Regions from separate parts of the Vibrio rotiferianus genome, predicted to be linked through region 1. Evidence: predicted binding sites of a transcription regulator. Region 1 holds the regulator's gene; each other region holds the start of a gene.
What was found. Region 1 encodes PurR, which represses purine synthesis genes. Its sites were predicted from a motif close to TNANGNAAACGTTTNCNTNA; they were not measured.
Positions count from the first base shown of each region.

Region 1 (8,027 bases):
AGAGCTTAAGACTGAACTCGGTAGCCATGGCATGGCATGGGAGTTTCAACAACGTGCTGATGATTTAGTGGGCATTCTAAATGGCTGCGATTACAGTGCTTGGAATCCGGAAACAGATCCTAGTTTACCACTGAACTACAAAGCGAATCGGCAAAGTATGGTGCGTGGTAAGAATGCCTGTAAGAAAGCCCTACAAGAAAAGTTGGGGCTTGGTGCGTCAGATTGCGCAATGTTTGGTATGGTGTGCCGCCTCACGCAGCAAAAGGGTGTACATTATTTGCTACCAGTATTGGCAGATTTTCTGAAACACGACGTTCAAGTCGTGGTGGTGGGAACGGGAGACCCTATTCTTGCCGCTCAATTGAAAGAAGTCGCAGCACAGTTTGCAAATAAGTTTGTTTTTGTTGAAGCATACGATAATGAACTCGCACACCTTGTTGAGGCTGGTTCTGATTTCTTCCTGATGCCTTCAGAGTTTGAACCTTGTGGTTTGAATCAGATCTACAGTATGGCTTATGGCACCTTGCCTATCGTTCGTGGGGTTGGTGGCTTGAAAGATAGCGTTAATGACTACGATGTGGACATTGAAGAAGCCACAGGTTTTGTGTTCTATGAGCCGACACCGCAAGCATTGCTGCTGACTATGCTAAGAGCTCTATTGCTCTACGCACAGAGTCCGAACGAAGTAAAGCGTGTTCAGCTTCATGCGATGCAAAGGGATTTCTGCTGGCATAAAGCCGCAGAAGAATATTTGCTGTTGTATAGGTCTGCGTTAAATTAACGCAAAATTTTTAAAAAATGTAACTAAAGGCACCGAATGAGGTGCCTTTATTACCTTGCCCTTATAGAGTGTGGTAGGATTTACTCACTCTTTTTATACAGAACGTTTTCCAGACTGATAAATGACTCAGCCACTTCTATTCCATAAAACCTATTTACACCCTACCAGTAATGAGTGGGTCGTTTTCGTGCATGGTGCCGGTGGCAGTTCTTCAATATGGTTCAAGCAACTTAAGGCTTATAAAGAACATTTTAATTTGGTCTTAATTGACCTCCGAGGACATGGAAAGTCAAACCAGTTAATCAAAGAATTGATGACAAGTCGCTACACCTTTACGGAGGTAACGCAAGACATTCTAAAAGTGTTGGATCACTTGAAGATCCAATCTGCACATTTTGTTGGTATGTCACTTGGAACGATCATCGTCCGTAACCTCGCGGAGCTTGCTTCTGAGCGTGTTCGTTCTATGGTGCTTGGTGGTGCGGTGACACGTTTGAACACGCGTTCACAAATTCTGGTGAAATTGGGTAATTTAGGCAAACACATTTTGCCTTACATGTGGCTGTATAAGTTGTTTGCCTATATTGTGATGCCACAGAAAAATCAGCGTGAGTCGCGTCATCTATTTATCCGTGAAGCGAAAAAGTTGTGCCAAAAAGAGTTCAAGCGATGGTTTATCTTGGCCGCAGACGTTAACCCGTTGATGAAATACTTTAAGGATCGTGAACTCCCGATTCCGACGCTGTATTTAATGGGTGATCGGGATTATATGTTCATCAAGCCAGTTAAGGAGATGGTCGCAGTGCATAAGCAGAGTGTATTACGCGAAATCCCCGATTGTGGCCACGTATGCAATGTAGAAAGACCAGATGATTTTAACCAACATTCCATCGAGTTTATCAAGCAGCAAAGTTTAGCTGCTTAACACAACGCTAGGTCAAAGCAATGGAAAAAGTAGGGGATATATCACTGGTCCCCGATTTGATATCCGCATTGCCAACACGCACCAAACTGCCCCTCATTTATCTCTGAACATTTTGGACACCGCCAATCTCGATAAGTCTGATTTGCTTGTTTTTGGTAATCTTCAACAATAGCAGCAGCTTTCAACTGTTGCTCTGGATGTAAAAGCCAAATATAGGGGTCTGTATCGTCACCAAACGGCAATTCGCCCTTTAGCCCAAACATTCCTTCACCTCGAACTTCACAGCCAATTTGCTCGGTCTTGAGAAGCTCACAGACTATGTGAGCTTCAGCTGGGTTTCTCGCGATGAAGATTTTCATTGAGCGTTTCCATTTTGCTGAACTTGAGTTGGGCGAATCTTACTCATAACCCATTTGGCAATGATTGGAAACAAACCAAGTAAGGCAAATGACGCAAGTACGGTGGGTGACACAATGCCAGAAAGACTATCTATGGTGGCTAATTGAGTACCAGCGTTCAGATAAACTGCTGTACCTGGCAACATACCAACTTGGCTAGTGAGGTAGAATCGTGCAATGGTTATTGGTGTCAAACCCATCAGTAAGTTGATAAGGAAAAATGGGAAGACGGGAATAAGACGTAGTGAGAAGAGATAAAACGAGCCGTCTTTCTCAACGCCTTCGTTGATCGCACCTAGCTTATTACCAAACTTGCCTTGTACCCACTCTCGCAGTAAGTAACGGCTGCTAAGGAAAGCAATGGTCGCACCAATAGTGCTGGCAAAAGAAACCAATAAGAGACTGGTCCAGAAACCAAATAGAGCAGCACCCAGAAGCGTTACTACGGCAGCTCCGGGAATGGAGAAAGCGGTGATAGCTATATACGCAAAGAAATACGTTGCTGCAGCAAATACGAAGTTTTGGCTAATAAAAGCATTCAACGCCTCTTGCTGCGCCTTGGCATTTTCTAGGGTTAGATATTGACCAAAATTCACACCTAAAAAGATAATCGTCGCGAGTAGGATCAGTCCTAAAATCAGTTTCTTATTCATATCTATCATTCCATCTCTGCTTCTTAGATAATAAGACAGAATGGAGTGAGAAAAAATTTCAAAAAAAAACCGCAGTGTAAAACTGCGGTTTATGAATACCTGGAGCTCAAACTTGTATTATGAGAGGTGGTTAATTAGCTCTTCTCGGCGAGACTGAGGAACAACGCTCCAATGAGTACCGTTAATAGCGCCTTCAAGGGCCCACAGTAACTCGATGCTTACAGAAGCGGTATGCGTTTCCTGGATCGCTTTATAGGCGTTTAGCGCACCTTGTTCTTCGAGCTGAGTGACAGAGTCAATACCAGCTTTTTTAAGCATTCTCTCTGTCGCTAGTCTAAGATTCGGTAGGTCTTTTAAACGCGTTGGTTTAGAACTGGCTTGCTGTTCTTTTTCAAGCTTTGCAGTTTCGAGTGAACTTTTGGCTACTTCCACTAAGTGTTGTGGTGTATCCCAAAGGTCTGGTGAAACGGCGTAGTACTTAGTAACAACAGGAAATCCACGCTTCTTGTATACGTAAGGTTTAAGTCCCTGAGTTTCAAAGTCTGAAGATGTCTTTTTATCTGCTCTGATATGAAGCTGGTTGTTAACGACTAATGCAAACATTGTTTCATCAGCAAAAAGGCCAAAGCCGCCAAACATTGAGCGTGACTTGATCGTACCAAGCACCTCAAAAAGCTTCATAGAGTCTTTGAGTATCGGTTTATCCATGATGTGTTATCTCGGTGTAATTTAAATTACGCCACCAAAAATCAGGTCCGAGAGATTAGCAAACGCATGCAGACACAATGTCATTAAAGGGTAAACTCGTCATATGCATACTTGCCATCGGTAACCCCGCTACCATGCTATCTCATGCGATAGTTTAGGCCGGAAGCTTTGCGTCCCACTCTTTAGAGTGGTTTGCCCTGTGCGTGACACTGAGAGCATACTTGCTATATTGGACTAATATCACACTCTGCGTTTATAAATGTGATCTTAGTTCAATTAATAGTTATTTTTTCGTGAGTTAAGTTTCATAGATTAACAAAGTGGTCTACCAGAAAAAGGTCAGTACTAGAGAGTAGAGTGCACGAAGAAATAACAAGCCCGCAAAGTTTTACATACAAACCTGTTGCCGCGGATGAATTGTGAAATAAAAAAGCACCCATGTGGGTGCTTTTATGATGAGTAAACGAGTACTACCTAAAGACTAGTTGAGCTTTCTAACCGTATTTCTAATCACGATCTCTGGCTGCATTTCAAACACTCGTTTTTCGTGTTCTTTATCTTTGATACGCTCTAGTAGGATCTCAAACGCGTTTTTACCCACACGACGTTTTGGTTGGTGGATAGTCGTTAGTGGTGGTGAGAAGTACTCTGCCAGCTCAATGTTGTCATAGCCGATAACAGAAACATCATCTGGTACCTTGATACCGTTCTGCTGAAGGCGGCTCATCAAGCCAAGTGCCATAGTGTCATTGAAACAGAAAACTGCGGTAGGGCGTTTTTCCATTGCAGTAATGTTATCTGCCGCTAGCACAGCGGTATCACATTCAAAGTTGCCTTCAAGAATCCAATCTTCGTTAACCGCAAGGTTTGCTTCTGCCATTGCACGGCGATAACCCGCAATACGCTCTTGGCACGCAGCTTTTTCGAAGTGACCGCTTAAACACGCGATGTCTGTGTGACCATTGTCGATCAGATATTTTGTCGCGATGTAACCGCCTTCTTCTGAGTTATCAATGATCTTGTCTGCTTGTGAGCTTTCTGGACCCCAGTCCATCACAACTTTAGGTATGTCTGAGTGACGATCAAGCATCTCTTTTAGTTCTTCCGTCAGGTCAGAACACATTACTAGAATGCCATCTACACGCTTTTCAGCGAGCATGCGGATGTAGTCACGTTGCTTCTCGTAAATACCGCCCGTGTTACATAGGATAAGAGTGTAACCTTGACGGTAACAGTAGCTCTCAACACCATCGATCACTTCAGAGAAGAACAGGTTGGTAGATTGAGTTACTAGCATACCGATGGTACGAGTTGAGTTGCACTTTAAACTGCGCGCAACGGCACTTGGTGCGTAATTAAGTTCATCCACCGCTTTCATTACTTTTTCTTGAGTTGCTTCTGCAACAAAGCGAGTTTTATTAATTACGTGCGAAACCGTAGTGGTAGAAACGCCGGCTAAGCGAGCAACGTCTTTAATAGTGGCCATAAATGATGTCCTGTATCGAGCTACTGTAAATACCGTAGTGAAGACAACCATACGCTTAGGGTCTTGCGCAAACCGAGCAACTGCGAATAGGGGCATTGCTGAGATATTTGGCAGCGGTTGTTCCGAAATCGGTATAAAAAGGTTTGTAGCAACATTTATCGCTGAGTCTCATATTCCTTTCTTATACTAAGTGAGGAATTGGTCAGCAATCCTGTTAAGAAAACACAAAAACCGCTTTATTTCAGCGGTTTACATATAAATCATATTTAATCGTTTGCGCTCACATTTTAGACTGATGCGGGCAAGCTGGCAATGTTTTAGGTGGTTGTTTTGTGCCTCGGAGGTCACAGTTTAACGGCTAAATGGATTGTATTTCTCTGCGCCAGATTAAAAACAAACGAATAAAATAGGGAGTCTGAATGACAGACTCCCCAAAATAGGCGGCAATTATTCACCAAGAAGGTAGGTGCTGTCCAGTTTACAAAATGCAATTAATAGTTGCGCGACACTAACATAGAAGCCAAATTCATCGAATTGCTTACATTTAGCGGCAAACTGAGGTAGCCATGTCAAAAGGTGTTGCTGGATGAACTCATTTTGCTTTTCGAACGCATCTTCCATGTGTTTTTCCTGCTCGAGTTCATTTGAGCGGATAATCATATTGCCTAAAAAATCTAACTCGACTGCTAAATGATCCGCAGGCTCTTTTAGATTTTCGTCAACTTGCACACCAAAGTCTGCCATCAGCTTTTCCATCTCTTCTGCTGGTTTATCATTTAATAAACCAGATTCACCGATGTACATTGAGGCATAAGGTAGCGCACCGTGCTTTTCTGTTTTAAGAAAAAGTTCACAGAAGTCCGCAGCTAGCTCTAATTGAGCATCTTCACGATCTTGTAGGCGATTAAGCGCATCAACAAGGGCATCAACCGATGGTTTGAGTGTTTCATTTTCACCCAAACCAGCTAAAAAGCTTCGAATTTCAACACTATGATAAGATTCCAGCTCCTTGTCTGTTAGCTCTTTTGCGAACAGGCTAGAAAACCACCAATAAATCTCAGCTCGTTTTTCGTTAAAAGCTTTCACTTCTTGCATTTTTTTGCTCCCAAATAGTTATCCCCTAAGTGTAAACAATTAAAATGAATAGCAGTAACTATAATTGTTATGGTTTATTGGGAAATATGCATGTTTATGAATGGCGGCAAATAAGCTTGTTTTGCATCAATAAATCCACAAAATCTTGCTTTTTATTGTAACTATTACTAGATATGTTACTAGTTATGAATAGAATACGTCTTGGAAGATAAAAAAGACAGAAAGTGGTGTAAATGAGCTATCACGTATTAGTCGTAGAAGATGATGTTGTAACTCGCAGTAAGCTTGCGGGCTATTTCCAAAATGAAGGTTACAAAGTTAGTGAAGCAGAAAGCGGTGCTGAAATGCGCGAAGTGCTTCAAGAAGGCGATGTAGATTTGATCATGCTGGATATTAACCTGCCGGGTGAAGATGGCCTTATGCTTACGCGTGAATTACGCAGCCAATCAGATATCGGCATCATATTAGTGACAGGACGCACGGATAGCATTGACAAAATCGTTGGCCTAGAAATGGGCGCAGACGATTATGTAACAAAGCCTTTTGAACTAAGGGAATTATTGGTTCGCGTTAAAAACTTGCTGTGGCGTATCTCAGCGGCTCGTAACGGTTCACAAAAAGCAGCAAATGATACGAATGAAGAACACATAGTGCGCTTCGGTGAGTGGACGTTTGATATTCAGCGTCGTGCTCTAAGCCGCAATGGTGAGCCAGTGAAACTAACGAAAGCAGAGTATGAGCTGTTAGTTGCATTGTCTTCATACCCAAATCAGGTATTAAGCCGAGAGCGTATTTTGAATATGATCAGCCACCGAGTGGATGCGCCAAACGATCGTACTATCGACGTTCTTATTCGACGTATGCGCGCTAAGATGGAGTTTGATCCAAAGAACCCACAAATCTTTGTGACCGTTCATGGTGAAGGCTACATGTTCGCAGGTGACTAGAGTCTGCTGACTTAAATCAACGCGTTAAAGAAAAAGGAGAGCAATGCTCTCCTTTTTTGTGCCTGTTGGTTTAGTTTTGAAGCCGGCTTAATGCGCTTCTTCGACTGGCGCCTGGCCAATATTGTCGCGTAGGTGCTGCCAGATAATACCCAGTGTTTCGTGCCAGTATCGTTCCGTTTGTTCTAGGTACTGTGCTTTTGGAGCATAGCGATGCCAAGGTTGGTTGACATCAGCCACAGCCAAGAAGTTGGTTGGCGCTGGAATGGGCTTGATCCCTGCTGCACGAAACTCGTACATTGCGCGCTTCATATGGCTTGCTGAAGTGACCAGTACAATATCTTTCTGTTTTACGAATGCTGCAGCTTGTCTGGCTTCTTCCCAGGTATCTTTCGCATCTTCAAGTAAGATGATATCGGATTTGGCCACTCCAAGAGAAAGGGCTACGTTAGCCATCATACGAGCATGGCTGAGCTCTGACCCTCCAGCGTAGCCTGACAAAATGAGCTTTGCGCCTGGATACATACGAAGAATACGTATACCTTCAGTGAGTCTCATTAAAGCAGCACGACTCAGTTGTGAGGTGGGTGGTATTTCGTCATCGATCACATGGCCATTTCCTAAAACCATTACATAATCGACAGATTCTGATACGGGCAAGAATGCTTTGTATTCGCGTTCCAATGGCATGAGCAACTTGGTCGAAATAGGTTGAAATGAGGCAAGGAAAATGCCAGCAAAAGTGAATAGAACAATGAAACAACCAGTTTTACGTTTGCTGGTAAAACTAATTAAAAATAGGCCAAATAGACCAATCAGCAGTAAGGCCGGTAAGGGCATGAGCAAGGCTGATATTACTTTTTTCAGCTCAAACATACTTAAATAGTCCGAAAAAACATCAATTGATTATAAAAATGAGGGAGACCCTCTTTATTCCTGCTTTTCTTGTGCCAGAATAGCGGCACAATCCGATATGATAACCCAGTAGACGTGACAGAAGACCGTAATTTCGACGATATCGCCCACAAATTTGCAAA
Region 1 is NZ_CP018312.1:1,986,534-1,994,560, reverse strand. Features, by position in the region: gene glgA (glycogen synthase GlgA) at 1-781, shown strand, start outside; gene BSZ04_RS18315 (alpha/beta fold hydrolase) at 903-1,706, shown strand; gene BSZ04_RS18310 (putative signal transducing protein) at 1,748-2,065, opposite strand; gene BSZ04_RS18305 (TVP38/TMEM64 family protein) at 2,062-2,757, opposite strand; gene BSZ04_RS18300 (TfoX/Sxy family DNA transformation protein) at 2,875-3,465, opposite strand; cyclic di-GMP riboswitch class I at 3,582-3,672, opposite strand; gene purR (HTH-type transcriptional repressor PurR) at 3,947-4,951, opposite strand; gene torD (molecular chaperone TorD) at 5,399-6,046, opposite strand; gene torR (two-component system response regulator TorR) at 6,280-6,993, shown strand; gene elyC (envelope biogenesis factor ElyC) at 7,081-7,866, opposite strand; gene cmoM (tRNA uridine 5-oxyacetic acid(34) methyltransferase CmoM) at 7,981-8,027, shown strand, end outside.

Region 2 (8,027 bases), 450 kb from region 1:
TGCAACAGCAGTTAGTGCGCCAATTTTAGCAATCGCCTTTTTCATCAAAACCTCTAGTTAAATGGTATTAGGTCAAAAATTCGGCGGGGATATTAGCGGATAAAAAGGCCCGGTAAAAGTCAGTTTTTTTCAAATAAATTTGATGTATTAAATTTAAAACAATGCCATTTATACCGTGAATATAATGACAAAAAGCAGCATCAAAACCAGTTCATTCGAAACAAAAACAACCTCAAAAGGAATACATTCAAAGTACATCTGGCGCTTTATTACTCACATCAACAAAATGTTTTTTTCGTCACATCAACAAGAATGATTAGTGTGATTTTGAACCAGTTGTTACATTGTTGATAACGTATTTGACAGAGATGGTTTATGGCCAGAAGTAAAAAAAGCAAAGTATTTGAGCTACTCGGGCATCAAGTACAACCAGGGCAGCGATTAGAAACTGAATTTGAAGCAGCGCAGCTTTACACGCACTCACCGCTTTCTATCCCTGTGGAAATTATCCACGGTAAGCAAGAAGGTCCTGTACTCATGGTGAATGCCGCGATCCATGGTGATGAGCTTAATGGCGTAGAGATCGTTCGTCAGATGATCAACCAATTGGATCCTGCAAAGCTGAAAGGTACCGTGATTGCCGTGCCTATCGTGAACGTGTTCGGCTTTATCCATAAATCGCGCTACCTACCAGACCGCCGTGACCTAAACCGTTGCTTCCCAGGCAGTGAAAAAGGTGCACTGGCATCACGTATGGCGCATGGTTTCTTCAATAACATCGCCAAGCGTTGTGACTATATTTTGGATCTTCACACGGGTGCGATTCACCGTACTAACCTGCCACAGATCCGCGCGAACTTGAGCAATCCTGAGACACTGCGTATTGCAAAAGCATTTGCCACACCAGTGATCGTAGACTCAGCTCTACGTGACGGTTCTCTGCGTAGCGAAGCGGAGAAATGCGATATCCCAGTACTGACCTATGAAGCGGGTGAAGCTCTGCGCTTTGACCCACTATCCATCAGCGCAGGTGTACTGGGCGTTCAACGTGTGATGCAAGCAATCGGTATGCTACGTGCGAGCCGTAAGAAACTACCTGAACCAATTATCGCGAAATCCACCAGCTGGGTTCGTGCATCCGGTAACGGTATTTTGCGTACTGTGGTTAACCTAGGAGACAAGGTAGAAGAAGGCGAAACGCTAGCATACATCAGCTCTCCTCTGGGTCACGATGAGCTTGAACTAGTCGCACCGAAAGGTGGTATCGTTATTGGCCAGCAAACACTGCCACTTGTGAATGAAGGCGATGCTATTTTCCATATCGCTTACTTCAAGCAAAACGATGAAGTGGTAGAGCAAGCGGTTGAAAGCTACATTGAAGAGCTGACTGAGTTTGATGTCGACCAAGTAACGACAGGGCAAATCCCGTTAGACACTCAACAGTAACCTCTTAATTTCCATTCAAATAAAAATGCCCCGAGATGAACTCGGGGCATTTTTTAATTCAGATTTGATGGTACAAATCGACCATCTAGTAAGCTGAGATTACTCTTCGTCAGCTTCAACTTCGCGTGCTTTGCGAACTTTTGCCGCTAGTTGCTCTGCTTCACGCTCTTGACGCTGTACAGCTTTACGCTCGTTACGAACCACTTGGTTTTGAACAAAACCCGCGAGTTCTTGCTCAGCCCAAGCTTGTGCTTTCTCTTCGCTGTCAAAGCCAGTTTCACGTTTTGATACTACAGTCTTACGAGATGTCACTTGACGAGTGATCTCTGCGCTCCAACCGTTACGTTTTTCAGTTACGCGGATAGCAAATTTTGGATTTTTAGACATTTCTTTCATTTCCTAAGGGATTAATCAGGGATTCGGTCAACTTGATAACTCCATCTAAGCTGAGCTGTTTAACACCATCCCTTGGTAAGCGCGGTATTAGAGCATAAAAGTTACCGAAACGCTGCAAGTTTTTTACAGTAGATAAGGCACGAACGAATTGGGGAACTCTCACGATTCATTGTTAAAAAGAGATTTCCTACTCCTTCCTTCGTCAGTCTAGGAAATGACGCCGCTGTTCTTTCTCGAAGCGAGGCGTTCCATCGGACGAGATCCATTCTCGATTCCCTTAAATAAAAAAGCGCCAGTCTTTCAACCAGCGCTTTATTCTTTTCGTTAACCTTGGACTACGTCGTAATTAGCCGATGTTCTTGCGTGCGTTTTGGAACATACGCATCCAAGCACCATTCTCGCCCCAACCTTCTGGAGACCATGAATTCGCTACTGTGCGGAATACACGCTCAGGGTGCGGCATCATGATAGTCACACGGCCATCTTGAGTCGTTAGACCTGTGATTGCGTTTGGCGAACCGTTCGGGTTGTTCGGGTATTGCTGAGTTGGGTTACCGTGGTTATCAACGTAACGAACTGCAACCGTGCCTGACGCTTCAATCGCCGCTAGGTGTTCAGCATCACGTACTTCTACGCGACCTTCACCGTGAGAAACCGCGATTGGCATACGCGAGCCTTCCATACCATCGAAGAATACAGAGTCAGACTTTTGTACTTCAACTAGGCTAAAGCGAGCTTCAAAACGCTCAGATTCGTTACGAACAAAGCGTGGCCATAGGTCTGCACCCGGAATTAGCTCTTTCAGGTTCGATAGCATCTGACAGCCGTTACACACACCTAGAGAGAACGTATCTTCACGCTTAAAGAAGCCTTCAAACTGGTTGCGAGCTTGTTCATTGAACAGGATAGACTTAGCCCAACCTTCACCGGCGCCTAGAACGTCACCGTAAGAGAAGCCACCACACGCCACTAGGCCTTGGAACTCTTCCAGTACAGCTTGACCCGTTAGGATGTCGCTCATGTGAATATCCGTTGCTTCAAAGCCAGCACGGTCAAAGGCTGCAGCCATCTCTACATGAGAGTTAACGCCCTGCTCACGCAGAATTGCCATCTTAGGCTTAGCGCCTTTCGCGATATATGGCGCTGCGATGTCTTCATTTACATCGAAGCTTAGCTTAACGTTTAGGCCTGGGTCAGAGTTGTCTTTCTTCGCTTCATGCTCTTGGTCCGCACATGCAGGGTTATCACGTAGACCTTGCATCTTGTGCGTTGTCTCTGCCCAGATAGTACGTAGTTCAGTACGGCTACGCTCAAGAACTACAGTCTCACCAGAAGTAATCACTAACTCATCAGATGCTTCTACAGAGCCGATTACGTGTGAACACGCTTCTAGGCCGTTTGCTGCTAGCGTTGAAAGTACAGCGTCTAGGTCATCGTTCTTAACCTGAAGTACTGCGCCTAGCTCTTCGTTAAATAGTGCTGCTAGAGTATCTTCGCCAAGGTCAGCAATGTCAGCTTTCACACCACAGTGACCCGCGAATGCCATCTCAGCAAGAGTAACGAATAGACCGCCATCACCTTTATCGTGGTAAGCCACTACTTGGTCATTCGCTACTAGAGTTTGAACGCCTTCGTAGAAACCTTTTAGCTGTGCTGCGTTATCTACGTCTGCTGGCTTATCACCAAGCTGCTTGTAAACCTGTGCTAGCGCTGTTGCGCCTAGACGGTTTTGACCGTTACCTAGGTCGATAAGAACTAGTGACGTGTCACCTTTGTCTGTACGTAGTTGCGGCGTGATTGTCTTACGCACATCTTCAACACGAGCAAACGCAGTGATGATCAGAGACAGCGGAGACGTTACTTCTTTCTGCTCGCCATTCTCTTCCCACTTAGTCTTCATCGACATTGAGTCTTTACCCACTGGGATAGTTAGACCAAGTGCAGGACATAGCTCTTCACCTACCGCTTTCACCGCTTCGTAAAGACCTGCATCTTCACCTGGGTGACCCGCTGGAGACATCCAGTTTGCAGACAGTTTGATGTGCTTGATATCACCGATGTTTGTCGCTGAGATGTTAGTGATTGCTTCACCAACCGCTAGACGAGCCGATGCACCGAAATCTAGTAGAGCAACTGGTGTACGCTCACCCATAGACATCGCTTCACCATGGTAAGTGTCGTAGCTTGCTGCTGTTACTGCGCAGTTAGCTACTGGTACCTGCCATGGGCCAACCATTTGGTCACGTGCAACAAGACCAGTTACCGTGCGGTCACCGATAGTGATAAGGAATGTTTTTTCTGCAACCGTTGGAAGACGTAGAACGCGATCCACAGCTTCGTTTAGCTCGATACCGTCACGGTTAACCGCTGGGTTGTTGGCTTTAAGCGTTTTTGCATCACGGTGCATCTTAGGCGTCTTACCAAGAAGCACATCCATTGGCATATCGATTGGTGTATTGTCGAAGTGTGAATCTTCTAGTTTCAATTCACGCTCTTCTGTTGCGATACCAACAACAGCATACGGTGCGCGCTCACGCTTACAGATAGCATCAAATACTTCCATATTCTCTGGCGCAACTGCCATTACGTAACGCTCTTGCGATTCGTTACACCAGATCTCAAGTGGGCTCATGCCCGGCTCATCGTTTGGTACATCACGTAGCTGGAAGATACCGCCACGTTCGCCGTCGTCTACAAGCTCTGGAAGTGCGTTAGAGATACCACCTGCGCCCACATCGTGGATAAATGCGATTGGGTTCTGTTCGCCAAGCTGCCAACAACGGTCGATCACTTCCTGACAGCGACGCTCCATCTCTGGGTTTTCACGCTGTACAGAAGCAAAATCTAGGTCTTCTGCAGATTGGCCAGATGCCATTGAAGAAGCAGCACCACCGCCAAGGCCGATGTTCATTGCAGGACCACCAAGAACGATTAGACTTGCGCCGACTGGGATCTCTTTCTTCTGAACATGCTCATCACGGATGTTGCCCATACCACCAGCAATCATGATTGGCTTGTGGTAACCACGAACCTCTTCACCGGCGTGAGAATTCACTTTTTCTTCGTAAGTACGGAAGTAACCAAGTAAGTTTGGACGACCAAATTCGTTGTTGAACGCCGCGCCACCAAGTGGGCCTTCTAGCATGATATCTAGTGCGTTAACAATGCGACCTGGCTTACCGAAATCTGTTTCCCATGGCTGTTCAAAACCAGGAATACGCAAGTTAGATGTAGTGAAACCAACAAGACCTGCTTTTGGCTTACCACCAATACCAGTTGCGCCTTCATCACGGATTTCACCACCAGAACCAGTAGAAGCGCCCGGCCAAGGAGAGATAGCTGTTGGGTGGTTGTGCGTTTCCACCTTCATTAGGATGTGCGCTTTCTCTTGGTTGTAACCGTACTGGCGAGTTTCTGGGTTCGGGAAGAAACGACCAACATCGGAACCCACCATTACCGCTGCGTTATCTTTGTAGGCAGATAGAACATTTTCTGGCGTGGCTTCAAATGTGTTTTTGATCATCTTGAACAGAGACTTCTCTTGCTTCACGCCGTCGATAGTCCAATCTGCATTAAAGATCTTGTGACGACAGTGCTCTGAGTTCGCCTGTGCAAACATCATCAGTTCGATATCGGTTGGGTTACGGTCTAGCTTGTTTACGAACGCATCGTATAGGTATTCGATCTCATCATCAGCAAGAGCAAGACCTAGGGTAACGTTTGCGTTTTCAAGCGCAGCACGGCCACCAACAAGTAGGTCAACGTCAGCCACTGGTGCTGGCTCTGCCACTTGGAAAAGTGCCGCTGCTGATTCGAAATCAGTAAAGATAACTTCCATCATGCGATCGTGAAGAATCGCTTTCAGCTCAACAAGTTGAAGCTCAGAAAGATCAGATGATGTTTCAATATAGTAAGCAGTACCGCGTTCTAGGCGAACCACTTTAGCTAGGCCACAATTATTCGCGATGTCGGTAGACTTAGAAGACCAAGGAGAAATCGTACCTGGACGAGGAGTCGCAAGCAGCAGAAGTCCTTCTGGCGCATGCTCTTCAATTGTTGGACCGTAAGTCAGGAGTTTCTCTAGTTTCTCAACTTCTTGATCATCTAGATCTGCTGATAGCTCAGCAAAGTGAGCAAACTCTGCGTAAATACCTGTGACAGGTAAGCCTAGTTCACGACAAAGCTCTAGAAGCTTGTTAACACGAAATTCAGATAGAGCTGGGGAGCCACGAAAAATTCTCATGTGCTTAGGTCTCTTATGCAATTGGTTAAGGTCTATTGACCTGAGGTGATATTGGAATAAATTCAGTGGGTTAGACTGTTTTACTTCGAACTTATGCCGATTCCACCTCTTGGTTGCGAGCGCATTATATAGCAATTGTTTTTGTGATGTAACACCAAAAGCAACCGTTTGCGTCATTTTTTTTGTCAAATTAGAGTTACAGCCGAAATGTCGATAAAACACACAATGTCGCACTCTATCTGTCTGATTCACTTTGCCCAACTTGCACGCTTTGATATAAAGGCAACTAGAATTTATCGAGACGTACCAAATTAATGCAAATAAGTCAGTTCAACCGATTCAAGCGCAGCGCCCTACTTTTCGCCTCTGTGCTTCTACTTTCTGCCTGCCAGATTGAATCGGAGCCTAAAAGTGAGTTTGAGCTAATCCAAGAACGTGGTGTTCTGCGAGTTGGCACTCTCAACAACCAACTTTCCTATTACATTGGTCCTGATGGCCCTGCTGGCCTGGATTACGAACTGGCGCGCAAGTTTGCTGAACAGTTAGGTGTTAAGTTGGAAATCAAACCTGCTTTCCGACAAGCTGAGTTATTCCCTGCCCTGAAAAAAGGTGATATCGATATCATCGCGACAGGTTTAAACCAAACCTCTCAAGCGGTACAACGCTTCCGCCCTGGCCCTGCTTATTACTACGTCAGTCAACAAGTAGTGTATAAGAAAGGTCAACTGCGCCCACGCGATATTGACCAGCTAATCAGCTATCAAGAATCTAAAGATGACAAAGCGGAAGATAAAGAAGCCAATGCCGGTGCAGAAACGCTACAAATCGTTGAACAATCACAATTCGTTCCAACATTAACTACGCTACAAAAAGAGTACCCTGAGCTTCAATTTGAAATTGTTGGTGATGCGGATACTCGCGATCTATTAAAACAAGTATCTACAGGTGAACTCCGGTTTACCGTGACTGATTCGGTAGAGTTATCTTTAGCTCAGCGACTTTATCCTGACCTTGCACAAGCCTTTGAGTTAACAGAAGACCAGCCAGTGTCTTGGTTTACACGCCGATCTGAAGATGAAAGCTTATACGCAATGTTGATCGAGTTCTTTGGCGGCATCAAACAGTCTGGTGAACTAGCAACATTAGAAGAGAAGTACATTGGTCATATTGAAGCGTTTGATTATGTAGATACTCGAGCCTTTATTCGAGCACTGGACAACACCTTGCCCAAATGGGCACCACTGTTCCAGAAATACAGTGAAGAGTTTGATTGGCGCTTAATTGCCGCGTTAGCTTACCAAGAGTCACATTGGAAACCGGCTGCAAAATCACCAACAGGTGTGCGAGGCATGATGATGTTAACACTGCCGACAGCAAAAAGTGTTGGCGTAACTAACCGCCTTGATCCTGAACAGTCAGTACGTGGTGGTGTTGAGTATCTACGCCGTATCGTGGCCCGCGTACCAGATTCAATCAATGAGCATGAGAAGATTTGGTTTGCATTAGCATCGTATAATGTCGGTTATGGTCACATGATGGATGCTCGAAGATTAACGAAGGCACAAGGTGGCGATCCAAATTCATGGGCAGATGTGAAAGAGCGTCTACCGTTGCTGCGTCAGAAGCGTTTCTACAGCCAAACTCGTTACGGTTATGCTCGTGGCGATGAGGCACGTAACTACGTTGAGAATATTCGTCGTTACTACCAATCGATCATTGGCCACGTGAGCCAAAAACCTGCGATTGATGAAGATACCGACGACCTACAAGTAATACCACCGCTCAATCCTGATTTGCTAATTTCAGGAGCGGTAGAGACACTCGCTGAACAAGTTTCAGGCGCGGTTGAAGCCACATCAAATACTGAAGGGAGTTCACTTCAAGGGACAGAGCAAACGCCTGCTCAAAAAGCAGAATAATCCCTTCGAAAATAGCGAGCACT
Region 2 is NZ_CP018312.1:2,435,644-2,443,670, forward strand. Features, by position in the region: gene BSZ04_RS20415 (DUF3332 domain-containing protein) at 1-45, opposite strand, end outside; gene BSZ04_RS20420 (succinylglutamate desuccinylase/aspartoacylase family protein) at 376-1,446, shown strand; gene BSZ04_RS20425 (DUF3622 domain-containing protein) at 1,546-1,833, opposite strand; gene purL (phosphoribosylformylglycinamidine synthase) at 2,189-6,085, opposite strand; gene mltF (membrane-bound lytic murein transglycosylase MltF) at 6,400-8,004, shown strand.
Region 2: a site for PurR is predicted at 6,242-6,261, ahead of purL (phosphoribosylformylglycinamidine synthase). Genes of this name have one in related genera too.

Region 3 (8,027 bases), 220 kb from region 1:
ATTGAGTGATCTGCCTTGCTCAAGGAGGGCAATATGAAAAAAATACTGGCAACGATGCTTAGCTTAGGGGTTTGTACTTCGGCTTTTGCTAGTAGCGAAGGATTTGACGAATACCTTAATAAACTGCGAGCAGAAGCTCGTGATAAAGGTATCTCTGAGCAAGTCATCAGTGCCGCGTTTGCCGATGTTGAATACAAACCACGCGCGGTGAAAGCGGACCGAAACCAGCCAGAAAAAAAACTGACGTTGGACGAGTATATCCCTCGTGCAGTACCTGAGTGGAAGGTTAAACAAGCGAAGCAGTTATACAAAGAGCATTACGCAGAGCTAAAACGCATTGGCGATGAGTTTGGTGTTCAACCGCGTTTTATTGTCGCGCTTTGGGGCGTGGAAAGTAATTTCGGCAAGTTCACTGGCAACTTCCGCGTTATCGATGCGTTGTCGACCATGGCATTTGAAGGTCGACGTGAAGAGTTTTTCCGCAAAGAAACCATGGCTGCGCTACAAATTCTTGATCAAGGCCATATCGAGCTAGAAAACTTTAAAGGCTCGTGGGCTGGTGCAATGGGACAGTGTCAGTTTATGCCTAGCTCATTTTTGCGTTTTGCCGCAGATGGCAATGGCGACGGTAAGAAAGACATCTGGCAATCAGAAGCAGATGTGTTTGCCTCAACCGCTAACTACTTAGGTGAGTCTGGTTGGGACGATAAATACACGTGGGGTCGTCAAGTAAAAGTGCCGCATGGTATTGATCATAACCTTGAAGGTCGTGGTGCTGAAAAAGGCAAGTACCTGCAAGAGTGGAGCAAGTTGGGCATTACTAAGTACGATGGTAGTCCGCTACCTAAACTGGATGAAGACATCAAAGCTTGGCTAATCATGCCAGACGATGAAAACGGCCGTACTTACTTGGTGTACAACAACTACAACGTATTGATGAAGTGGAACCGCTCTTACTACTTCGCACTAGCGGTAAGTCATTTAGCTGACCGCATCACTTTCTAAGTGCTTAATTCTAATTAATCAGTGAATATGAAAGGGGCTCTTCGGAGCCCTTTGTTTTCTCAAATTTTATCGAGGTTTGCGTGTTATCTGAACGTGCTGCACAAATGGTGATCTTCTCTGCGTTGATCAAACATAAGAACTTTACCGCCGCGGCTAAGAGCCTAGGTGTGTCCGTGTCTCACGTCAGTAAGCAGCTCAGTCAACTAGAGGCATCTCTAGGCATTAAGCTTGTGCAACGCACCACACGTAGCTTCACCCCGACGGAGGCTGGACGAACTTTTTATCACCATTGTGAGCAAGTTTTACAAGCGGTGAAAAGCGCCACGCTCGAAATGGAAAGCCAAAGAGATGAAGTGGCGGGCCTCGTCCGATTGGGACTATCGCAGTCATTTGGCACCTTACATATTATTCCTGCGATTCAAGAATTGCGAGAACAGTACCCACAGTTACAAGTAGAAGTTCACCTATTTGATTACAAAGTGGATATGTTAGATGAGGGGTTAGACCTTTGGATCACCAACAATGAGCGCCTACCAGAAGGCTACATTGCACAGCGATTAACAGATTGCCAGTTTATTGTAGCGGCCTCACCAGAATATTTGTTAAAGCACACCACACCCACGGAACCCAATGAGCTCTCTCAACACAATTGTTTGATATATAGAAGTTGGGAGCGTGACTACACCAGTTGGGCTTTCACTAAAGGCGAGCAAGAGCTTAACGTCAAAGTATCAGGCAACTACTCGGTTGACTTAGCAGAAGCGGTTCGTGATGCTGCGATATCGGGGTGGGGAATTGCCTACTTAGCCACTTATCTGCTTGGTGATGAGTTCCGAACTGGTAAGTTGATTCAGCTGTTACCAGACTGGAAAGCAAGTCAATCGATGCCGTTTTATGCGGTCTACCCAAGCCGTCAACACATGCCGAAAAAGATCTCCGCAGTGATCGATTTTATTAAGCAAAGGATTGGCACGCCTTGTCACTGGGATCAGAAATTAGCACCATACATCTCTTTACCAAAGTAGTGACTACAGAAGGTGATTTAAGTCACAAAATTTTTCTGGTTTCAGAAACATCTTTTCCAAATGGAAATAATATAAAGAGGCAAACGTTTAAGTTTAATCATTTCAATTGGTTACATTTATGATTAAATAGTAATCAGGCTGACTTTTCACACTGTTAACATACCCAACTTGCAGCTTTTTCTTCTCTCTATAGAATCCGACGCCTTTCCTATCCCCCTTTTGTCGGAACCACTTTATGAACTCAATTATTGGTATCGTAGCCATTCTATTCGTAGCATGGCTGCTTTCTACAAACAGAAAAAATATCAAGCTCAGAACGGTATCTTTAGCGTTTGCTCTTCAAGTGCTGTTTGCACTACTAGTGCTGTATGTACCAGCAGGCAGAGAAGCGTTAAGTTCGGTAAGTGGCGTCGTCTCTAAACTGATCAACTATGGCCAAGAAGGTATCGCATTTCTTTTTGGTAATCTTGCGACTGGCGGATTCACGTTTGCGATTAATGTCCTTGGTATTATCGTCTTCTTCTCTTCATTAATCTCTGGTTTGTATCATTTAGGGGTAATGCCGAGAGTCATCAACTTCATTGGTGGCGGTATCCAAAAGTTATTGGGTATTGGCCGTGCGGAATCGCTTTCTGCAACCGCGAACATTTTTGTGGGCACAATTGAAGCTCCTTTAATGGTGAAGCCATACCTAAAGCACATGACGGATTCTCAGTTCTTCGCGGTAATGACGGGTGGTTTGGCTTCTGTTGCTGGTGGTACCTTGGTTGGTTACGCTTCTTTAGGGGTGGATTTAAACTACTTGATAGCTGCGGCATTTATGTCTGCACCTGCTGGTCTTTTGATGGCGAAAATGCTGATGCCAGAGGATGAGGTAAAAGCACCAGATATCGATATCAGCCAAGTAGAGATCCCGCGTGCAACCAACGTGGTAGAAGCTTTGGCGGATGGTGCCATGGCAGGTGTCAGTATTGCTATCTCTGTTGGTGGTACTTTGCTGGCATTCATCAGTGTGATTGCACTACTTAATGGTGTGCTAGGCTGGGTTGGTGATTGGTTTGGTGTTCAACTGAGTTTTGAATTAGTCCTTGGTTACGTGTTTGCTCCTGTCGCTTGGTTGCTTGGTATTCCTTGGAATGAGGCCATCACTGCAGGCTCATTAATCGGTAACAAAATCGTAGTGAACGAGTTTGTCGCTTTCATTCAATTGGCTGACGTGAAGTCTCAACTGAGTGCCCATTCACAAGCGATTGTGACTTTTGCTCTGTGTGGCTTTGCTAACATCTCAAGCATGGCAATGCTAATTGGTGGCCTAGGTTCACTTGTTCCTGAGAAGCGCGCTTTTGTATCTAAACACGGTTTCCGAGCAATTATTGCTGGTGTGATGGCTAACCTGATGAGTGCATCAATCGCTGGCGTGATTTTGAGTTTGTAACAGAACCCCTCCCTAACCCTCCCCTTCGAAAGGGGAGGGAACTAGGCCCGAGTGCGCTGATTGTGAAGCGTCAATCGACAGCTAATATAATTTCTGTGGCGATTGCATTAGTTGAATCGTTCTCTTTCCGGCCCTCCCCCTTTCCAAGGGGGAGCTAGAGGGGGTTACTGCTCCGAACTAAATTGAATAACCTTTCCAAAACGGACTCGGTCTGATTCATCACTTCTTCGTTGGTGAATCGCAGAACCTTAATTCCCAATGCTTCCATGAATGCATCCCTCATTGCGTCTTTTTCTTTCCCCTCATCAGAGAAATGGCTATCGCCATCAATCTCAATAACCAAGTTTAATTCTGGACAATAGAAGTCAACGATGTAGCGACCGATGCCATGCTGCCTACGAAATTTTACGCCAAGCTGTTTACGCCTGATTCTTTGCCAGAGTACTTCTTCAGGTTTTGGCATATTTGCACGTAATCGACTTCTGATTGGCTTTTGGTATTTTAAATTAAAAGTTCGTTGTGGCACTTGTGCTTCCTTTGCGTTCTCAACCCCTCCCTAACCCTCCCCTTAGAAAGGGGAGGGGACTAGACCTGAGCGCGTTTAGTGTGAAACACCAACCGACAATTAATATGATGTTCGCTGTAATTTCATGAGTAAAAGCGATCTCAGCCCGATCCTCCCCATTTTTAAGAGGGAGTTCGAGGGGATTGCTACTCCGAACTAAATCTAGCTTCGGTATTTGAATAAGTCAGGAAACAAAAAGCGAACTCATTCCAGTCCTCCCCATTTTCAAGAGGGAGCTAGAGGGGATTGCTACTCCGAACTAAATCCAGTTTGGGTATTTGAATAAGTCAGCGAACTAAAAGCGATCTCAGTCCGGTCCTCCCCATTTTCAAGGGGGAGCTAGAGGGGGTTGTTGCTCCAAACAAAAAGGGCTCCTTGCGGAGCCCTTTCAGTATCGGTAATTCTTTATTTCTTCGTATGGAACTGCTCGCAAGCCAGCATCGTGTTCTCAATTAGGCTTGCTACCGTCATTGGGCCAACGCCGCCCGGTACTGGGGTAATAAAGCTCGCATTCTCACGTGCTTTATCGTATTCCACGTCACCCACTAGCTTGCCAGATTCAAGACGGTTGATGCCCACATCGACCACAACCGCGCCTTTCTTAACCCACTCACCAGGAATGAAGTTTGGTTTACCAACGGCAACCACAACTAGGTCAGCTTGGCGAACGTGACCTTCTAGGTCTTTTGTGAAGCGGTGACAAGTCGTTGTTGTACAACCAGCAAGAAGCAGCTCAAGCGTCATTGGGCGGCCAACGATGTTCGATGCGCCAACCACAACCGCGTGCTTACCACGTAGCTCAATGTTGTAACGGTCAAGAAGAGTGATGATGCCTTTTGGTGTACAAGAGCGAAGCTTAGGAATGCGCTGCGCTAGACGGCCCACATTGTAAGGGTGGAAGCCATCTACGTCTTTTTCTGGGTGAATACGCTCAAGAACGTGTGTTGCATCGATACCAGCAGGAAGTGGCAACTGAACAAGAATGCCGTCGATTTCTGCATCGTTGTTCAACTCATCAATCAGAGCCAACAACTCTTCTTCTGATGAAGTTGCAGGAAGGTCAAAAGACTTAGATACAAAACCAACTTCTTCACACGCACGGCGCTTACTGCCAACGTATACCTGAGATGCTGGATCTTCGCCAACTAAAACTACTGCCAATCCTGGCGCACGTAGTCCTGCTTCTTTGCGAGCTTTCACTCGAGCCGCAACTTCCGAACGAACAGTTTGGGAGATAAGGGTTCCATCAATATTTTGAGCAGTCATGACTTTCCTTAATAAATTGAGAAGGCAAATTAATCGCTGCGCATTGTCGCAGAAAAACTGTGAGACATCCATACGCAAACGTTTGCTTTGTGGTGTTTTTGAACATTTCTCATTTCAATGCCCTTTTTTTAGGCACTCAGATCAGAATGTTATGAAAACCCGTTGATTTAAGCGTTTGAACTCGTATAATCCTGTCCCTGTAGCGCGCCCTTAGCTCAGCTGGATAGAGCACGTCCCTTCTAAGGATGTGGTCATAGGTTCGAATCCTATAGGGCGTGCCATATTCTATAAGGCCTGACAGCTTATCAAGTTGTCAGGCCTTTGTCGTTTCTGGCGTTTGTAGTCGGCTAAATAGTCGGGTAAGCGTGTAGCTTAATGTAATCACTTGTAATTAATACGCTCAAGCAAAAGTGATTTTCCGCCTATAGATATACTTCAATATTCTGGTAGAACGTACTTTTCCCGCCCTCTCTTTATATACCTACAAGCCCAATAGTAGACATATCAAAGCAGATAGCTTTGATTTCTCTAGCAATGCCCATATCTGAAGCGTCCTGTAAAATCGGAATACTTTTCACTGCGCCATACTATTTAAAAAAGGTCTAGAACCCATTTACCTACGACACAACATGTCACATATCACGTTATATTAGCTTGGTTTGATAACTAACTTGCGAAAACCTTGAAGTTATCGGTATCGTTGATATTCAGTAAGGAGCATAAGTCGTGATAGATGCCCCACCATATTTTTTCATTTGCTTGAGCTGTAAGCATGAGTTTGTGAAAAAACATAAGTTGGTTTTCTTTTGCCCTAAGTGCCGTTCTACTCAAGTAGTGAGTAACTTCAAAATAGTTAAGTAATCATGGCGAAAAAATCCAGCACACAAGAATCGTTAGCTTTGGCGTTTGAAATCCTGAAGCGCATACCGAAGTCCCACCAAGTCACCGCGAAGGAGTTGCATCAGCAGCTACAGCATATTGGTATTGAGCGAGACCTAAGAACAATTCAACGTAACCTTGAAATGCTATGTGATCATTTTGATATCCTCCGAGATGAACGCAGTAAGCCTTATGGTTATCGTTGGAACAAAAGCAGCGAGGGCATAGCGTTACCTAAATTGTCTGCACAAGAAGCGCTGTTGCTCAGTCTAGCCGAAGAGTATTTGGTGAAGCTTTTGCCTGTGAATATCACTGCTTCACTTGATGGTTTCTTTAAAGAGGCTAAACATAAGCTCAACCCCACTCGTGATTGCTCAAAAGAACGGGAGTGGCTAAAGAAAGTGAGAGTAGTCAGTGAAACGCAACCCCTTCTACCACCCACAATATCAACCGAAGTATTCAAGGCGATAAGTGATGCCCTTTTTCATGATCGTTTATTAAACCTTGAATATTACAACGCTAAACAAGAGCAGAAATCTGCTTTGGTGATGCCTTTGGGGTTGGCACAGCAAGGTCAGCGAATGTACTTAGTATGCAGGTTTGATGGCTATGACAATGAACGAACTATTGCAGTACATCGTGTGCGTAAGGCGATAGTGTCTTCTTTTGGTTTTGAGCGCCCGAAAGAATTTAAATTAAGTCAGTATGATGCTGATGGACGGTTTGGGTTTGGTGAAGGGGAGTTGGTAAATCTCTCTTTTTCAATCAACAAACAAATGGGGTATTACTTGATTGAAACTCCATTATCATCCGATCAAAAAATTGACGAATATGATAATTGGCTACACATAAAAGCGACAGTCGTTAACTCAAAAATGCTTAAGCAGTGGCTTGATGGGTTCAGAGATAATATTTGGAATATAGAGTTAGGTTAATAAAATGAAAACAAAATTAGTCAATAGTTGGTGTCTAGATAACGAAATAGCTGAAGCTAAACCTTTAATTCTTAATAGAATCGATTTATTGAATAGTTTCTATGCACGTGAAGTAGAACTCTTTATTAATGGTTCATCTGAAAAAGGTTTGATACTAGATCTGCTTAACTCCGTGTATAAAATAGTTGAACCTCTAATTTCTAATAGACGATGGTTGGCTTGCGTTGATGGTATATATCTTGACAAAAATGCGGGCGGATACTGGCTGATAGAAGATGATATGTCTTACATCGATCATGTTCACAGTGGTGGTTCTCTAAATGAGGTGAATCTATACATTAACAGTTGCTTAGAAGATCCTATAAATAACTGGATGTTACCTAGTGAATCTCAACTCCGCTGTCTTTACTCCCTAAGTGAGGCTCCTTTTACTATCAAAGCTAAGCGCCCAAAATATAGTGATTTTTACCTTTGTTCTGATGGTGGGAATTCGACTTTTCGACATGATTTAGACTCAGGTCGATGGGGCAGGAATGGCGGGAGTGGTTTTCCAATCCCCTTTTTTCCAAGTTCGACACTAAGTAAGAAACAGAATGATAAAGCTCTGTTCATTGAATTGATAAGTAATGGCTTTATTCCACGAACTATAAAAGCTGAATATGCTTACCATACACTTATGAGCTGTCACAAATTGTGCAAAGGTTTAGATGTCAATATTGATGAATTAGAAGAACTATTAAATGGAGTTATGAGGCAAGAAGTATCAAGTATATTGCTGAATGAAGACTGCGTGAGAGTGGATACACTACCATTGCATCAGAAAATTTTAACAGATACGGAACTAGGTCATTGGTCTCTTTGGCAAGATGAGTTAATCAAAAATGGTAAAGAGGTGCTTACACTTAATCCCCCATTAG
Region 3 is NZ_CP018312.1:2,202,866-2,210,892, reverse strand. Features, by position in the region: gene BSZ04_RS19265 (lytic murein transglycosylase) at 34-1,005, shown strand; gene BSZ04_RS19260 (LysR family transcriptional regulator) at 1,086-2,030, shown strand; gene BSZ04_RS19255 (NupC/NupG family nucleoside CNT transporter) at 2,266-3,465, shown strand; gene BSZ04_RS19250 (endonuclease domain-containing protein) at 3,620-3,991, opposite strand; gene folD (bifunctional methylenetetrahydrofolate dehydrogenase/methenyltetrahydrofolate cyclohydrolase FolD) at 4,436-5,296, opposite strand; tRNA gene BSZ04_RS19240 (tRNA-Arg) at 5,501-5,577, shown strand; gene BSZ04_RS19235 (helix-turn-helix transcriptional regulator) at 6,160-7,110, shown strand; gene BSZ04_RS19230 (acetate and sugar kinases/Hsc70/actin family protein) at 7,859-8,027, shown strand, end outside.
Region 3: a site for PurR is predicted at 2,106-2,125, ahead of BSZ04_RS19255 (NupC/NupG family nucleoside CNT transporter). Genes of this name have one in related genera too.

Region 4 (8,027 bases), 850 kb from region 1:
TACATCAAGAGCCTATCGATAAAGCCACGCTTGATGATTTGTCTTTTTCAACTTGGCTCGTGGAACAGTTAGAAACGCTTGGCGTGGAAAGCATGGAAGACATTGAACTGTTTGAAGCGGACGACATCCCATTTGAAGGCATACCAGATTGGGAATATCAGGACTTTGCAGAGCAGTTTCCGCTTAAATTGCTGTTGGCTGAGTTAAAACTCGACGTAGAGTACTTTGTGTCTCGTAAGTTGGTTCATGTTATTTACACAGATGGCAATCGAAAGGGCGATCCTAAACGCTGGGAGTTACCTCGTTGGTCAGGTTGGAAAGTGCAGTACAAAAAAGCCAGTCGTGTCATCGATGTGAAGTAGCCTTCAACGAGATAGCGAGATTTTTGTACTGGAACGGTATTTGCTACAGATACCGTTCTTTTTATTTATGGCTCAAGTATATGAGCTTAATAGGAATACAATTGCCGCTCTGTGGGCGGCGAGTATAGGAGAGTAATGAAATTTAAAATCCTTCCGCTTCTTTTGTTTCCAATGTTTGTGCAGAGCAAAAGCCTCACTAACATTGCAACATACGAAGACAACTATGTATTAGGTACGTACACGACAGATATTAATAGAGATGTTTTGAGAGGAAAGGCTGAGGACGTCGATCAACTTCAGCAATTTGAAGTAAAGTTCCAACTCTCCGCATCAGTGCCAGTGTATCGCTTTAACTCGGGTACTGCTGTGCTAGCTTCCTATACCCAAAAATCTTTGTGGCAGTTGGCGAACAACGATATTTCTTCACCTTTTAGAGAAACCAACTACAGGCCTCAAGTCTTTTTGGCACATCAGTCGAACATGTTGCTCTTTAACCATTTAGAGACAGGGTACATGCATGAGTCAAATGGTCAGTCGACGGCCTTATCGCGCAGTTGGGATCGTCTTTACTTATCTTTGGAACGCGTGTCCGGACTGATCGAGTATGGCGTTCAAGGTTGGTGGGTATTTAAGTCTGAACATGATGATATGGAAGACTTTTATGCACCATATAAACTTTGGAGCAAATTCTATACTGGACCTGGCGTAATCGATGCTCGGGGTTTTTATAACTTCTCATCGGATAAAGGTGGGGTTGAACTGGGTTATACGCACTCGATTAACGATATTTTAGGTATCTATCTACAGGGTTATCACGGGTATGGTGAAACCTTGATCGATTACAACCACTCTCAGACTCGGCTTGGGCTTGGTATTAAACTTATGAATTTATAAATGTTTTCCATCTGATTGACTAATGAAGTCGGCTTTTCTTTACTCATTAAAATATTAATCAATTGAATGCTTATATATGGCGAAGCTGTACATCGATTGTTACAAGTCTGGTTCTTATATTTCCTTTTGAATGTAAATTAGGGCATAAAAGACTATTGTCTTATATCCTATTGCTATATCAAAACAGTTGAACGATATTTGGTATATCTAATAAAAAGCGTGTCGAGGCCTATGATGGAACAACAAGGAAAGAGAAGCATTGAATTCGACTACACTAGCTTTCTAGGCGCATCTGGTAGTAAAAAGTGGACCTTTCTAGAAGCGTTTTCCACCATTGCTCCTATTTTTGGCATAATGTGGAAACAGAACATCGCGGAATTAACGCAGCCCGAAGATCGTCTTTGGGAAGCTGCATTGAAATCGATGTCTTCACGTCAGAGTGATGAGTCCAATTTGGTTACTTTAGTGAGGTTAGCGCAAGGTGAAGGTATACATGAGCTGCGCGTGGTTATGCCTTATGCTTTGGAGGCTCAGCAAATTGAGTACATTGAGCAAAGAAGTAAACTCAAAATAGAGAGTAGTGAACCGGATGTTTTGACTGTCAAACTTTAGCCTTTCTTTTTCTTCACTTTAAACATCTAATAACAAGCGACTGATCCGACAGTCGCTTTTTTGTCTCCAAAAGCAACATTTCCCTATTTGTTATTAATGCAGAATTGATAATAAGTGTGATGAATATAGAGTATTTACACTTAATTTAACATTTTTGTAACGTTTTGACATGCAATTGTCATAACGTGCTTCTAAGTTTGTGTTTCACAAACAATGTTTAGACGCTATTTGTGATTGATAACTTATTCGCATTAGGCCGAACAATCGCTCTTAGCGAAAGGAATAAAAAATAACAGGGGAAGTTAATATGTCTTTGTCACGTAGAGATTTTATCAAAGCCATGTCTTCGACAGCAGTTGCAACTGGTCTAGTTGGATGTAATAGCGATGATGATACGTTAGTCGCGAGTGCAGCTTTTGAGCATGGGGTTGCGAGCGGGGATCCAACACAAAGCCAAGTCATTATTTGGACGCGAGTCTCAACCGAGGCAGCAAACGTCGACGTAGAGTGGCAAGTTGCTTCTGATATGAATTTTTCAGATGTCGTTCAGCAAGGCGTGTTTTCAACTGATACCAGTCGAGACTTTACCGTAAAAGTTGATGTGATGAACCTCAACGCCAACACCAAATACTATTATCGCTTCCTGGTTGGAGACGCTTCAAGTGTTATTGGAGAGACGCACACTCTACCGGAGGGCGCTATTGATGAAATATCAATGGCCGTCGTATCGTGTGCGAATTATCCAGCGGGTTATTTCAATGTTTATCGTGAAATCATTAACCAACATAAAAGCAAATTTATCGATGTGGTTTTACATTTGGGGGACTATATCTATGAATATGGTTCAGGTGAATACGCGACTGAGAATGCTACTGCTCTTGGTAGAGAGCCAAGCAAAGGGACAGAATGTGTCACATTAGAAGACTATCGAGCTCGTTACGCACAGTATCGACAAGATTCTGATTTGCAGGAACTGCATGCGACTTTACCAATGATTGCCGTTTGGGATGATCACGAACTCGCGAACGATGCTTGGAAAGAAGGCGCCGAAAACCATCAAGATTCAGAGGGGAGTTTTTATGATCGTCGAGCGGCAGCAGCAGCTGCTTGGGTAGAGTGGCTACCAGTACGTGAAAACCCAATATCAAACATGTTGATATATAGGCAGTTCGCGTTTGGTGACCTTGTTAACCTGATGATGCTTGATACTCGCTTGGTAGGACGTGATAAGCCTTTAGACTACTTTTCCATGTCACCCCCTTCAATGGAGGGTATTGCTCAACTTGTGGCTGAGTCGAGAGCAAGCGACAGAGAGCTTCTTGGGATGGACCAGTTAGGGTGGTTAGTTGAGCAGTTTACAACTAACAACTCAAAGTGGAACGTGTTAGGCCAGCAAGTACTAATGTCGAAGATGGAAATTCCAAGCAGCGTCATGCTAGCGATGTTTCAACTCTTTACCGCCACAGATGAGCAGAAATCGGCAGCGTTATTGGCCGTTAACTCCGCGATGACAGCGTATCTTGCTGACCCAAGCTCAGACCCAGTGACATTACCGTATAACCTTGATGCGTGGGATGGTTACTATGTTGAACGAGAAAAGCTGTACCAGTTAGCACAATCCGTTTCTGGCAATTTCGTTTGTCTAGCAGGGGATACCCATAACGCATGGACAAGCGAGCTGGCAGATATGTCGGGTAATCCCATCGGTGTGGAGTTTGCAACAAGCTCTGTCAGTTCTCCCGGTTTAGAAGCTTATTTAGGGTTGGATCCGGTTGCGATTGCTCAAATGGAGTTTACGCTTCCTCACTTATCTAAAGAGCTTCAATGGACAGATATCAAACAGCGTGGTTTTATGCGAGTAACCTTCACTCCGGACAAAGCAGAATCAACGTGGTACATGGTCTCGACTATTACAGATAAAGAGTATCGAGTTACGACTAAGTCAGCTTCTACTACTGATGGTGTAACGTTAGATATTAACTAGACAGCTAACGTTGATTTTAGTTTGAACAAAAAAGTCCGCATTTTGCGGACTTTTTGTTTGGTGCATTTTAAACGTTCATTTTAGAGATGAAGTTAGTCGATCAAACCGTACTCTTTGCTTAAGATCTCAATGATCTCCGCTTTGGGATTGTCACTTAACGTGATTGGCTGACCAGTGATTTTTTCTGCGATACCGATGTAAGTTCGTGAAATGTCCATCAAAGAGTCAACAGGCAGGTCGTTATCACGAGCGAGCGCTTCGCGCTCTGGCATTCGTTCTTTGTTAAGCAGAATATCAGGGTCAGGGAAGTGGTTTAGCAAGAACTGACGGAAACCTTCTTTCGAGTTTTCTACGATATTGCCCGCTTGGTATTCTTTCGTATCCCAAATGCGTGAAGAGTCTGGCGTGCCTACTTCATCCATGTAAATCAGCTTTTCTTTACCTGCTGCATCGTGCACGTAACCAAATTCAAACTTAGTATCAACGAACGTTTGGTCGATGGTGTTAAGGGCATCACTGATTACATTAAAGCCCTCTTTTAGTAGCTTCTCGTATTGTGCAATGTCTTCTGCACTAGAGAAGTTAAAGGCTTCGAAGTTATCTACGATGTTTTGGCGAGTGATGTTCACGTCATCCGCTTCAGGTACGCCGGGAATGCCTCTCAAGATACCTTTGGTTGAAGGTGTCATTAGTAATTCAGGTAGCGCTTTATCTTTCTCAAGGCCTTCAGGAAGCTGAATACCACAGAACTCGCGCTCGCCATTTGAATAAGCGCGCCACATAGAACCAGTAATGTATTTACGACAGATCGCTTCAATCTTCACTGGCTTCGCTTTTTGCACAATCCAAACGAATGGGTGAGGGATGTCTAAGATATGGCTATCAGCAAGACCGTTGTCTTTAAACAATTTGAACCAGTGGTTAGAAATCGCGTTTAGTGCCGCCCCTTTTCCTGGAACGCCTTTTAGCCCACCTTCGCCGTGCCAGATACAATCGAATGCGGAGATACGGTCACTGATCACCATGATTGCCAGTGGGGCATCAGGAGCAACATCGTATCCTTTTTCTTTGATCAGTCGTGCGCTGTCTTCTTCAGTTAACCAGTATACAGAGCGAACTTTTCCGCTGTGTACAGGCTTGCGGGTGCGAATTGGCAGGTCGTCATTGACGGCAAGTACTTGATTAGCAAGGCTCATTGCGACATTCCTATCATCTTAATCAAACGTCATAAAGAGAAGATATCCAGCGAACAATGTGCGCTGAATAAATCGAATGAGGGCATCATACCAGAACTATTTTAACTCGCCAGAGAAAAAGCAAACGTTTGCCTTAATTTGTTGAAGTACAAAAAAAGCCTCCTTAAAAGGAGGCGAGATGCAGGATGGATAACGTCGATCTTGTTAGTGGTACTTGTTCACTCTGCCTTCGACGAAAAAGACTTCACACTGATAACGTTGGGCAATATCGTGAAGCATTGATTGATTCATTAATGCAATCTTGTTCGATGCGACAACAGCGCTAGCATTACCAGATTGAATAGCTTTAATAACGATTTCCACTTCAGAAAGCTGTTGAGATGGCTTCATTTGAATGATGTTTTGACAGCGAATGTTAGAAGCAGCAAGTTGCTCAAAATCAGGGCGAGGACACTCAGCAGTAAACAGAATCCACTGTTGCTGTTGAGACAATACAGCCAACTTAGAAAGAAGTTGGTCAGACACATCCATAGGTTGTGTTGCTTGTGCCAATACGTTGTAGCGAGAGTATGTATGAGATTGACTTTGTAACTGCATCTTACTGTTCCTTTATACATGCTGTATGTGTATACAGTAGTTTGTTTTTGGTGACAGATCAACCGATTTTTAAAAGTTTAAGTTAATATTTTCCTATGGTTATTTATGTTTGTTTTTGTAACTTATTGAAGTTTAGAGGAATTATTTTTGGTTTTGCTTGTTTTTATGAAAGGGGATAAATGTGAGATAAGTAGTGTTCTTTTTCTATCTACAGGTCATTACAACTGTATATACAGTACTTTTTTTCGTCTATACAGTGCTTTGGATAAAGGAGGGAGCGCTTTGAAGTGCGCTTATCCACTCAAAGGTACAACCTTAGAAAGTGATTTGATTTAGTATTGTCGCAAACTAGAGTGCGTCGTTGTTTGATACAGTTGCTATCATGTTTAGAGATCAAAAAAGCGCCTCTAAAAAGGCGCCTTTGAAAATCAGTTCCATTGATTTGTTCTGATTAGCTCGCTTGGTGTGCCATGCGTTCACGCATTTGCATTTCGCCTTGGTTAAACAGGCGAACGTCGATTTTCGCGATGTCGAAGCAAGATTTGCAAGAGCGATGGTACTTCCCATCAAGGTAATCATGACGAGTTACAAAGCTAGGTTTTTTACACCAGTCACAGGTGCCTTCTTCAGTGAACATTGATTTTCTCCCCACCTAAATTAGTTTTGAGTCGCTAGGTGTTATTTTTCGCCCCGTATTATGGCATACAAACGAACGTTAAGTTAAATGTCTGTTAATTTGTTTGAGAGGGAGATCGATTGCGAGCCTTTGTTTTCTAGGATGAAAAGCTCGCAAGGAAAGGGAGTATTGCTTCAGTTTACTCTTTTGTAACATTTTGTGAGATAATTTTAAACGCTTGATTTAAACGCTTCATCTCATCTTCACTTCCCCTAGAATCAGGGTGATAGAGTTTCGATAATTGTCTGTAGCGCAATTTCACTGCTTTACTGTCGGGAATACGCTGTGGTGTGTAGCCAAATGTGGCACATGCTATTGCGAGTTTTTGATTGTCAGACTGCCCCTTAATTTTCTTAAACTCTTTGAACACCTTTTCGAGTTGGCGTTTAAGTTGTTTATTAGCAAACTGCAGTTCTTTCACCTGAGTCTCTAATTGCAGAGATTGCGATGCTTCATGCGCGATATTGGCTTCAACTTTTTTGTTGTGTCTTCGGTAACCAAAAGCAAAGCCGCCAATCAATACACTCAATCCGAGCGCACCTGAGGCATACCATATATTCGTGGTCTCTGCTTTCTGTTCCTGTTCAAATGCAGCTATATCTTGTGCTTCTTCGTGTGTGGCAGTTTTATCTAGCTCTACAATCTCGGAAACCTGTTTCGCCCTTAGTTGGTTGAAGCGCTCTTCTAAAAACTGATTATAAGCTTCTTCGGCTTGAGGGTTTTTTAGTGCCGCTAATTGGTACCAAGCCTCAAGTAGATCTTCGGTGGTGATGCGATTTTGATGGTGCTGAACAAAGTCTGCAAGGAGGAAGCCTCTATCGGTTGGGTCGTTTAAGGCTACTGAAGTAAACCAATAAGTTGCTTGTGCGAAGTCAACGTTTCCTGTTAATCCTCTGGCGTAGTCTTCAGCTAATTGTTTCTGGGCTGGAATATAGCTTTGTCTTGCCGCTTGCTCTAGCCAATAACGCACGTCAGAAGGAGAGTCTGGGTTGGGTTTTAACGCCAGTTGTTGCGCTAGATCGAATTGAGCTTCAGGCTGCGTAGGACTTTGAGATGCGAATGCAGTGCTTGTAAGGCAGGCACTTAAAGTTAAGGTAAGGGCGATGGTTCTGAAAGACATTGGGTATGTCAGGTCTAGCGGAGTTCGCTAGACCTGCTCCGGTAATCGTTATTATTACCGATATGGTGCAACCAAATTACTTCAGTGGCAAGATCTGGATTTCAACACGGCGGTTGCAAGCACGACCTTCAGAAGTTTGGTTTGAGCATAATGGGCTACGTTCACCATAGCCACGAGCAATTGCACGACCTGGTGCGACGTTTTGCGATACTAGGAATTGACGAACTGATTCTGCACGACGCTCAGATAGCGTTTGGTTGTATGATTCACTACCAGTGCTGTCTGTGTAACCGTCGATTACTAGGCTTGTGTCAGGGTATTCTACAAGAATGCGCGCTACACCACGCAGTGTATTGTGGATACCTGCATCTAGTTGGTATGAGCTAGATGAGAAACCGATGCCATTTTCCATACGAAGTAGCAGCTGGTTCTCACCAACACGCTCTACTTGTACACCCGAGTTAAGTAGTGCACGACGCAGTTCTGCTTCTTGTTGATCAAAGTAGTAACCTACACCAGCACCTGTTGCACCACCTGCAGCTGCACCAATTAGAGCATGCTTACGACGTTCTTTTGCGTTGTCACC
Region 4 is NZ_CP018312.1:1,137,433-1,145,459, forward strand. Features, by position in the region: gene BSZ04_RS14295 (helicase-related protein) at 1-362, shown strand, start outside; gene BSZ04_RS14300 (phospholipase A) at 498-1,256, shown strand; gene BSZ04_RS14305 (hypothetical protein) at 1,491-1,868, shown strand; gene BSZ04_RS14310 (alkaline phosphatase D family protein) at 2,176-3,852, shown strand; gene BSZ04_RS14315 (phosphoribosylaminoimidazolesuccinocarboxamide synthase) at 3,945-5,048, opposite strand; gene BSZ04_RS14320 (SulA-like leucine-rich domain-containing protein) at 5,253-5,645, opposite strand; gene BSZ04_RS14325 (hypothetical protein) at 6,097-6,282, opposite strand; gene BSZ04_RS14330 (J domain-containing protein) at 6,461-7,441, opposite strand; gene BSZ04_RS14335 (YiaD family glycine zipper/OmpA-like lipoprotein) at 7,518-8,027, opposite strand, start outside.
Region 4: a site for PurR is predicted at 5,165-5,184, ahead of BSZ04_RS14315 (phosphoribosylaminoimidazolesuccinocarboxamide synthase). Genes of this name have one in related genera too.